DNA from 3 places in the Streptomyces sp. NPDC059355 genome. Region 3 is predicted to be linked to each of the others. Evidence: riboswitches for the same ligand, from Rfam matches in the RefSeq annotation. Region 3 holds a riboswitch; each other region holds the start of a gene.
What was found. A riboswitch is a leader RNA that binds a small molecule or an ion and turns the genes downstream of it on or off. The one in region 3 is predicted to bind cobalamin.
Positions count from the first base shown of each region.

Region 1: another riboswitch for cobalamin. It lies ahead of ACFXGI_RS19250 (energy-coupling factor ABC transporter permease); the one in region 3 lies ahead of cobN (cobaltochelatase subunit CobN).
Region 2: another riboswitch for cobalamin. It lies ahead of ACFXGI_RS11180 (ribonucleoside-diphosphate reductase subunit alpha); the one in region 3 lies ahead of cobN (cobaltochelatase subunit CobN).

Region 1 covers NZ_JBHYXN010000018.1:145,606-148,872, reverse strand. Annotated here, with positions in the region: gene ACFXGI_RS19260 (hypothetical protein) at 108-608, shown strand; gene ACFXGI_RS19255 (flavodoxin family protein) at 672-1,385, opposite strand; cobalamin riboswitch at 1,486-1,710, shown strand; gene ACFXGI_RS19250 (energy-coupling factor ABC transporter permease) at 1,739-2,440, shown strand; gene ACFXGI_RS19245 (energy-coupling factor ABC transporter substrate-binding protein) at 2,446-2,808, shown strand; gene cbiQ (cobalt ECF transporter T component CbiQ) at 2,812-3,267, shown strand, end outside.
Region 2 covers NZ_JBHYXN010000009.1:31,576-34,842, forward strand. Annotated here, with positions in the region: partial or broken gene ACFXGI_RS11170 (Uma2 family endonuclease) at 1-161, opposite strand, end outside; gene ACFXGI_RS11175 (GNAT family N-acetyltransferase) at 240-740, shown strand; cobalamin riboswitch at 775-916, shown strand; gene ACFXGI_RS11180 (ribonucleoside-diphosphate reductase subunit alpha) at 1,056-3,267, shown strand, end outside.
Region 3 covers NZ_JBHYXN010000042.1:30,250-33,516, forward strand. Annotated here, with positions in the region: gene cobN (cobaltochelatase subunit CobN) at 1-1,644, opposite strand, end outside; cobalamin riboswitch at 1,678-1,814, opposite strand; gene cobG (precorrin-3B synthase) at 1,954-3,267, shown strand, end outside.

The DNA of each region.
Region 1 (3,267 bases), on a different contig from region 3:
GGATTATTTCTTTTGGTTTGATGCGGTCTGGGTGCAACCATGAGCCTGCCGGGGAGTGTCCTCAGCAGTGACACCGGTCCCCGCCTCTGAAGAATCAGGGGGACGTCATGAACCATCTCCGCCGCCGGCAGCTCGTGGCCCTCGCCACAGGTGCGCTGCTCACCGCCGGGATCACCCTCGCCGCGCCGGCCTCGGCCGCCGTCCGGCCCACGCCGCTCGTCGTGAACGCCCGCTGGGGCGGGCACTGCACGTACGACCGCATCGTCATCGACCTGCGGGGATACGTGCCCCAGGCCACCGTCACCCGCGTCCCGCGGCTGGTCCACGACGGGTCCGGCGCACCCGTCCCGCTGGCCGGGAAGCACTTCCTTCAGATCCGGCTGCATCCCGCCGCGGCGCACGACCGCGCGGGCGACAGCACGTACCGCGGGCCGAAGCTGGTCAAGATCCATCTGCCGCAGCTGAAGGGGCTCGCCCTGACCGGCGACTTCGAGGGTTACGTGACCTTCGGCGCCGCCTTCGAGGGCAGGCCCTCCTTCAGCTCCTTCAAGCTGCACGGGCCCGAGCGCTTCGTGCTGGACGTCGCGCACCGCAACGTGTGCCGATGAGGGCGGAGGGCGGGCGGGTGCCGCCGGGCACCCGCCGGCCAGACGGGACTTTGACGACACGACCTAGCGGTAGTCGGGGTTCGGGAAGTCGAAGCGGCAGCCGGCGTCCCACTCCGAGCGCTGGTTGCCGTGCGCCGGGATGCCGCCCCCGCGCTTGAGCAGGGCGGCCAGGTGCATGAGGTTCCAGGACATGAAGGTGGTGTTGCGGTTGGTGAAGTCGTTTTCGGGTCCGCCCGAACCGGGGTCGAGGTACGAGGGCCCGGGCCCGGCCTCGCCGATCCAGCCGGCGTCGGCCTGCGGCGGGATCGCGTAGCCGAGGTGCTGGAGGCTGTAGAGGACGTTCATCGCGCAGTGCTTCACGCCGTCCTCGTTGCCGGTGACGAGCGCGCCGCCGACGCGGCCGTAATAGGCGTACTGGCCCCGCTCGTTCAGGATCGAGGAGCAGGCGTAGAGCCGCTCGATGACCTGCTTCATCACGGAGCTGTTGTCGCCGAGCCAGATCGGGCCGCACAGCACGAGGATGTCGGCGTCCATGATCTGGCTGTAGAGGACGGGCCACTGGTCGCTTTCCCAGCCGTGCTCGGTCATGTCGGGCCAGACACCGGTGGCGATGTCGTGGTCGACGGCGCGGATGAGCGAGGTCCGGGCGCCGGCCGCCGCCATGACGGCGCGGCTCCGGTCGATCAGGCCCTCGGTGTTGCTGGTCTCGGGCGAGCGCTTGAGGGTGCAGTTGACGTAGACGGCGGTCAGGTCGGAGTAGTCGAAGTCGGCGGGCACGCCGCCAGCCTGCGCGGCGGCGGCCGGGGCCGCCAGCGGACGGCAGCCGTTCGGGCGTCCGGGCGTCCGGACCGGGGTTGGTGCAGGTCCGTCCGTCCGACTAGGGTCAGTGAGCCTTGGTGTTCGGGAAACCGGTGGGAAACCGGTGCGGCCCTCGCCACTGTGAACGGGAAGTCCGGCTCCACTCTCCCCCAGACTCCGTCCGGGAGGTGCCCCCATCGGGAAGCCACTGGGCGGCGCGGGAGGTTCCGCACCGCCCGGGAAGGCGGAGCCAGGGCATCAGCACCCGTGAGCCAGGAGACCGGCCGGGGCGCGTCGTCCATCCACGAGGTGCTGGAGAGGTCTCCCCACACATGCACATAGCCGAGGGGTTCCTGCCCCCGTTGCACGCGGTCGCCTGGGGCGCCGCGTCCGCTCCGTTCGTCGTCCACGGTGTCCGCGCCCTCACCCGTGAGGTGAAGGCGAACCCGGAGAGCACGCTGCTGCTCGGGGCGTCCGGAGCATTCACCTTCGTCCTGTCCGCGCTGAAGATCCCGTCCGTGACGGGCAGTTGCTCGCACCCCACGGGGACCGGACTCGGGGCGATCCTGTTCCGGCCGCCGGTCATGGCGGTGCTCGGCACGATCACCCTGCTCTTCCAGGCGCTGCTGCTGGCGCACGGCGGTCTGACCACCCTCGGCGCGAACGTCTTCTCGATGGCGATCGCCGGACCGTGGGCGGGGTACGGGGTCTACCTGCTGCTGAAGCGCTTCGGCGTCCCGCTGATGGCGACCGTCTTCTTCGGCGCCTTCTTCGCCGACCTGGTCACCTACTGCGTGACCTCCGTGCAGCTGGCGCTGGCCTTCCCGGACCCGGGTACCGGATTCCCCGGCGCGCTCGCGAAGTTCGGGGGCATCTTCGCCGTGACCCAGATCCCGCTCGCGGTGAGCGAGGGGCTGCTGACGGTGCTCGTGATGCGGCTGCTGATGCAGTCGAGCAAGTCGGACCTGGTCCGGCTGGGCGTGGCGAAGCTGAGCGGGCGCAGCGGGCAGAGCGAGCGGAAGGCGGCGCTCTGATGGGCATGAGCCGGAACACGAAGATCAACGGCCTGCTGCTGCTCCTGGTGGCGGCGCTGGCCGTACTGCCGATCGCGCTCGGGATGGGCGAGGGCAAGGAGGAGCCCTTCACGGGCGCCGACGCGCAGGCGGAGACGGCCATCACCGAGCTGAGGCCGGACTACGAGCCCTGGTTCTCGCCGCTGTACGAACCCCCCTCCGGGGAGGTGGAGTCGGCCCTGTTCGCCCTCCAGGCGGCCCTGGGCGCGGGCGTGCTCGCGTACTACTTCGGCGTCCGCCAGGGCCGCCGCCAGGGCGCCGCGCTCGCCGCCGCCGCGGGTGCTCCGGATACCGCCGGGGCGTCCGACACGGCCGCCGCGGAGTCGTAGGCGGTGCTGCCGATCGACGTGGCGGCGCACGGCAGCCGGTGGCGGCGCCGGCATCCGCTGGAGAAGGCCCTGCTGGGGCTCGGGCTGACGGTCACCGCCGTGTGCCTGCCGCCCTGGCCCGGCGGGCCGCTGGTCGCCGCCGCCACCCTCGCCGTGCTGCTCGGCCCGGCCGGCGTGGCCGGGCGGCAGCTGTGGCGGGCCTTCCGGATCCCGCTGGGCTTCTGCTTCACCGGCGCGCTGCCGCTCCTGGTCGCCGTCGGCGGCCCGGCCGGGTTCGTCTCGCTCGCACCCGACGGCCCCCGGCACGCCGCGGAGCTGCTCCTGCGGACCTCGGCGGCCTCCCTCGGCGTGCTGCTGTTCGCCTTCACCACACCCGTCTCGGACGTCCTGCCCCGGCTGGTCCGGGCCGGGGTCCCGGCGCCGGTGGTGGACGTGGCCCTGGTCATGTACCGCATCGGC
Region 2 (3,267 bases), on a different contig from region 3:
AATGATCCGCCCGTCCCGTGGTCCCCGACCGTCATTGCCTTGCTCCTCAGCACCCCACCGATGAATTCCAGTCGCAGCCCCTCCTCCTCGCGGGCCGCTATCCGGGCGAGGTGCTCGAACACTGCGGTCGTCATGTGGGGCCGGTCGGGCATCACGGTCATGCCTCGCTCGCCTTCCTCGACGGTGCCGTCTCCGACGACAGCGCCGGGCACCGGCAGCCGTCCGGCACACTCGACCGCATGGACATCGTGATCAGGGAAGCTCTGGCGGCGGAGTACGGGACGCTCGGGGAAATCACCGCGCAGGCCTACCTCGGGGACGGGTTCCTGACGTTCGGCGAGGACGACCCGTACCTCGCTCGGCTGCGCGACGTGGCCGGGCGTGCCGCCGACGGGGTGATACTCGTCGCCGCGACGGGCGACGGCCGGCTCCTCGGCGGGGTGGCCTTCGCCGCGCCCGGGAGCCCGCTGTGCGACATCGCCGGACCCGACGAGGCCGAGTTCCGGATGCTGGCCGTCGCCCGGGAGGGCCGCGGGCGCGGCGCCGGGGAGGCTCTGGTGCGGGCCTGCGCGGACCGCGCCCGGGCCGTCGAGGGCGTACGGCGCCTCGTGCTGTCCACCACGGACGACATGGCCGGCGCCCACCGGATCTACGAACGGCTCGGTTTCGTGCGCACGCCGGAACGGGACTGGGAGCCCGTCCCCGGCCTCCCTCTGCGCACGTACGGTCTCGAACTGTAGCCACGCCGACACAACATCTAGGGGGTCGCGCATGAAGGGGCCCCCACATGTATGCTCGTCCTCGCTGTCGTCGCAGGGGAATCCGGTGCGAATCCGGAACTGTCCCGCAACGGTATGAAGTACACCCATTGGTGTCACCGCAAGTCCGATGACCTGCCGACAGTACGCCCGGCTCGACCGAACCGGGTGTCGATACGTCCGGGCCTCGCGGTTGGGCCGGTGGACGCCGCGCGGTGCTGCCCCGTCATGCCCGCACGCGCCCGCTCGCGCCCGCACCGCAGGTGTCCCGGAGCCGAGCGAGGGAGAGCTCCCCCCGTGACCATCGCGCCTTCCGCACCGCGCGCCGAGTCCGACCCGTCCGACACCGGAATCGAGACCGGGGGACCTGGGGCCGCACTGCTGCGTACCCTCACCGAGCTGACGGCCGACCTCCCCGACACCGACCCGGGCCGGGTCGCCGCCGCCGCGCTCCGCGGGCGCAGCGCCGCCGCCGACGAGGCCGAACTGCGCGGGCTGGCCACGGAGGCCGCGGCCGGTCTGATCTCCGAGGACCCGGCGTACTCCCGGCTCGCCGCCCGGCTGCTGACGCTGGCCGTCGCCGAGGAAGCCGCCGGCCAGGGGGCCACCTCCTTCTCCTCCTGCGTAGCGGTGGGCCACCGCGAGGGCCTGATCGCGGACCGCACCGCCGAGTTCGTGGCGCTGCACGCGAACCGCCTGGACGCGCTGGTCGACCACACGCTGGCCGAGGGCGCCGACGACCGCTTCGGCTTCTTCGGTCTGCGCACCCTGCACAGCCGCTACCTGCTGCGCCACCCGATCACCCGCCAGGTGATCGAGACCCCGCAGCACTTCATGCTCCGCGTGGCCTGCGGCCTCGCCGAGAACGACAGTGTCCAGGCCGTCGAGGAAGTGGCCTCGCTCTACCGGCTGATGAGCCGCCTCGACTACCTGCCGTCCTCCCCCACGCTCTTCAACTCCGGCACCCGGCACCCGCAGATGTCCTCCTGCTACCTGCTGGACTCCCCGCTGGACGAGCTCGACTCGATCTACGACCGCTACCACCAGGTCGCGCGTCTGTCGAAGCACGCCGGCGGCATCGGTCTCTCGTACTCGCGCATCCGCGCCCGCGGTTCGCTGATCCGCGGTACGAACGGCCACTCCAACGGCATCGTGCCGTTCCTGAAGACCCTCGACGCCTCCGTCGCCGCCGTGAACCAGGGCGGCCGCCGCAAGGGCGCCGCCGCGGTCTACCTGGAGACCTGGCACGCGGACATCGAGGAGTTCCTGGAGCTCCGCGACAACACGGGCGAGGACCAGCGCCGTACGCACAACCTGAACCTGGCGCACTGGGTGCCGGACGAGTTCATGCGCCGCGTGAACGCGGACGCCGACTGGTCGCTGTTCTCCCCGGCCGACGTGCCCGAGCTGGTCGACCTGTGGGGCGACGAGTTCGACGCCGCGTACCACAAGGCCGAGGCCGCGGGCCTCGCCCGCAAGACCATGCCCGCCCGCGACCTGTACGGCCGGATGATGCGCACCCTCGCGCAGACCGGCCAGGGCTGGATGACCTTCAAGGACGCCTCCAACCGCACGGCGAACCAGACCGCCGAGCCGGGCAGCGTCGTCCACTCCTCGAACCTGTGCACCGAGATCATCGAGGTCACCGACGACGGCGAGACCGCCGTCTGCAACCTGGGCTCGGTCAACCTGGGCGCGTTCGTCCTCACCGAGACCGGTGAGATCGACTGGGAGCGGCTGGACGAGACCGTCCGTACGGCCGTCACCTTCCTCGACCGCGTCGTGGACATCAACTTCTACCCGACCGAGCAGGCCGGCCGCTCCAACGCCCGCTGGCGTCCGGTGGGCCTGGGCGCGATGGGCCTGCAGGACGTCTTCTTCAAGCTGAAGCTGCCGTTCGACTCCCCCGAGGCGAAGGCGCTGTCCACCAAGCTCTCCGAGCGCATCATGCTGGCCGCGTACGAGGCCTCCTGCGACCTCGCCGAGCGCAGCGGCCCGCTCCCGGCCTGGGAGCAGACCCGCACCGCCCGCGGCGTCCTGCACCCGGACCACTACGACGTCCAGCTGAACTGGCCCGAGCGCTGGGACGCGCTGCGCGCCCGCGTCGCGGAGTCCGGCATGCGCAACTCGCTGCTGCTGGCCATCGCGCCGACGGCGACGATCGCCTCGATCGCCGGCGTGTACGAGTGCATCGAGCCGCAGGTCTCCAACCTCTTCAAGCGCGAGACGCTCAGCGGTGAGTTCCTCCAGGTCAACGGCTACCTGGTGGAGGAGCTGAAGAAGCTCGGCGTGTGGGACTCCCAGACCCGCGAGGCGCTGCGCGACTCGTCCGGCTCCGTCCAGGGCTTCGGCTGGATCCCGGCCGAGGTGCGCGAGCTGTACCGCACGGCGTGGGAGATCCCGCAGCGCGGTCTGATCGACATGGCGGCGGCCCGTACGCCGTACCTCGACCAGTCGCAGTCGCTGAACCTGTTCCTGGAGACGCCGACCATCGGGAAGCTGTCCTCGA
Region 3 (3,267 bases):
CGCGGCATCGGGCGCGCAGGCCGCCGACAGGCCGGCGTTCTTGCCCGGCAGCCACTCCAGGTTGCCGTGCTTGCCCAGGTGGATCATCGCGTCGGCGCCGAAACCGCCGTCCTCCGCGCGCGCCTGGATCCAGCGGTACGCGGCCAGGTAGTGGTGCGAGGGCGGCAGGTCCGGGTCGTGGTAGATCGCGATCGGGTTCTCGCCGAAACCGCGCGGCGGCTGGATCAGGATGAGCAGGTTCCCGCGGCGCAGCGCCGCGAGGACGATGTCGCCCTCCGGGTTGGCCGAGCGGTCCACGAACATGTTGCCCGGGGCCTCGCCCCAGTGCTCCTCGACGCTTTCGCGCAGTTCGGCGGGGAGCTCGGCGAACCACCGCTTGTAGTCGGCGGCCGGGATGCGGACCGGGTTGCGGGCCAGCTGTTCCTCGGTCAGCCAGTCCTGGTCGTGGCCGCCGGCCGCGATCAGGGCGCGGATCAGCTCGTCGCCGTCGCCCGAGACCAGGCCCGGGACGTCCTCGACGGGGCCGAAGTCGTATCCGCCCGCGATGAGGGTGCGCAGCAGCTCCACGGCGCTGGCCGGGGTGTCGAGGCCGACCGCGTTGCCGATGCGGGAGTGCTTGGTGGGGTACGCGGAGAGGACGAGCGCGACCTTCTTGTCGCGCCGCTCGATGTGCCGCAGCCGGGCGTGCCGGACGGCGATGCCGGCCACGCGGGCGGCGCGCTCCGGGTCGGCCACGTACGCGGGCAGGCCGTCCTCGTCGAACTCCTTGAAGGAGAACGGGACGGTGATCAGGCGGCCGTCGAACTCGGGCACGGCGACCTGCGTCGCGGCGTCGAGCGGGGAGAGGCCCTCGTCGTTCTCCTCCCAGGCGCTGCGCGAGCCGGTCAGGCACAGGGCCTGCAGGATCGGCACGCCGAGCCCGGCGAGCGCGCCCGCGTCCCAGGACTCGTCGTCGCCGCCGGCCGAGGCCGTCGCGGGCTTGGTGCCGCCGGCCGCGAGCACCGTGGTGACGATCGCGTCCGCCGACTCCAGCCGGGCGATGAGCTCCGGCTCGGGGGCGCGCAGGGAGGACACGTACAGCGGTACGGGCGTCCCGCCGGTCTCCACGATCGCGTCGCACAGCGCGTGCACGAAGGCGGTGTTGCCGCTCATCTGGTGGGCGCGGTAGTACAGCACCGCGATGCGCGGGCCGTACGGGCGCACCGGGGTGCGCTCCAGCGGGCCCCAGGTGGGCGCCGCGGCGGGCGGCTCGAAGCCGTGGCCGGTGAGCAGCACGGTGTCGGAGAGGAAGCGCGCCAGCTGGTCCAGGTTGGCGGGGCCGCCGTGGGCGAGGTAGCCGTGCGCCTCGGCCGCGATGCCGATCGGGACCGTCGAGGCCTCCATCAGCTGGGCGTCCGGGGCCTGTTCGCCGGTGAGGACGACCACCGGGCGGGTCTGGGCCGGCGCCAGGAGCAGGTCCAGGCCGTCCTGCCAGGCGCGCAGGCCGCCCAGGAGGCGTACGACGACCAGGTCGACGCCGTCGAGCAGGGCGGGGAGGTCGTCGAGGGGAAGGCGGGAGGGGTTCGCGAACCGGTACGGCACGGGGCCGTCCGCGGCGCGGGCGCTGAGCAGATCGGTGTCGGACGTCGACAGCAGCAGGATCATGCGGCGGCATGCCTTCCTCGGGGTTTCCGCGCCCCGGGCAGTGAGGACAGCGGGAGTTCCTGACTCACCCGGCGGATCGCTCCGCGGGGTTCACAGTGGCGGGACCGCGCCGGATTCGCACCGGGCTTCCTCCCAGCGGGCCACGTGGCTCCGCCGGTGGTCATCTTAGGCGGCGTTCTCGCCGGCCGGGAGTGGGGGTGGCCGCGCCCGGGGAGCGGATCGGGGCAGGTCGGGCGGAGGGCGGGGCGTACGGGGCGGGTGGTGACGGACACAGGCCGGGGGCGGTGAATCGTGGGTATGCTCGCCGCCATGCCGCCCCAGCCCCCTTCCGCCGTATCGCGGGACGAACCGGTCATACGTGACCGCGGTGACGCCTGCCCCGGTGCGCTGCGGCTGCACGCGGCGGACGACGGGTACCTGGCCCGGATCCGGATACCCGGCGGGATGCTCGACGCGGACGCGGCCCTGGCGCTGGCCGATGCGGCGGACCGGCTCGGCGACGGGCACATCGACCTCACCTCGCGCGGGAACGCCCAGCTGCGCGGGCTCGGCGCGAGCTGCGGGGGCGAGCTGCAGGGCGTGCTCGTACGCGCCGGGCTGCTGCCCGCGCCCACCCACGAGCGGGTCCGCAACATCGTCGCCTCGCCGCTGACCGGCCTGGACCGGCGCGGTCTGCCCGATGTGGCGCCCTGGGTCGCGGAGCTGGACCGGCTGCTGTGCGCGAGCGGGGCGGCGGCCGGGCTGTCCGGGCGCTTCCTGTTCGCCCTCGACGACGGACGCGGGGACGTGACCTCGCTCGACGCCGATGTGAACCTGGCCGCGGTCCGGGACGGGGAGCGGGCCCTGCTGTGGACCGCCGACCCCGCGGACGCCCTGCTCGTGGCCGCCGCCGATGGGCCGCGGGCCGCGCTCGCCGCCGCCTCGTACTTCCTGGACGCCGTCCGCCGGGCCGGTACCCGGGCCTGGCGGGTGTCCGAGCTGCCCGCCGAACAGGCCCTGCGTTCCGGCGGGTTGGGGGACCGTCTGACCGCCGCCGGGATCCCGGCCTCCGTCGTACGGGGCTCAGCCGGCCCGCGCGCGGCGGCCCCCGAACCGGGCGTGGTGGAAGGGCCCGAGGGCACCGCGGCGCTCAGCGTGTTCGCGCCGCTGGGCCGCCTGACCACCGCGCAGTGGCGCCGCCTGGCCGGCCTCACGGGCCGTGTCCGTCTGACCCCTTGGCGCGGGATCGTCGTTCCCGGCCTGCCCGCCCGTGCCGCCGAGGACGCCCTCGCCGGGCTCGCCGGGGCCGGGCTCGTGACCGGCCCCGCCGATCCCTGGCGGTCCGTCACCGCCTGTACGGGACGGCCGGGTTGCGCGAAATCCCGCGCGGACGTACGCGCCGACGCGCGGGCCGTCGTAGCGCAGGCACAGCCGCAGCCGCACGCGCACCCGCAGGGGACCCGGCCGCTGCCCGTGCACTGGTCCGGCTGCGAACGCCGGTGCGGGCACCCCCGCGGCACCGCCTGGGCGGACGTGGTCGCCACCGCCGACGGGTACGACCTGACCGCCACCGGCCACGCCCCGCAGCGCGGTGTCCCGGCCTCCGAACTTCCCGCGGCCCTCGCGGCCGTACGCCGCACCACC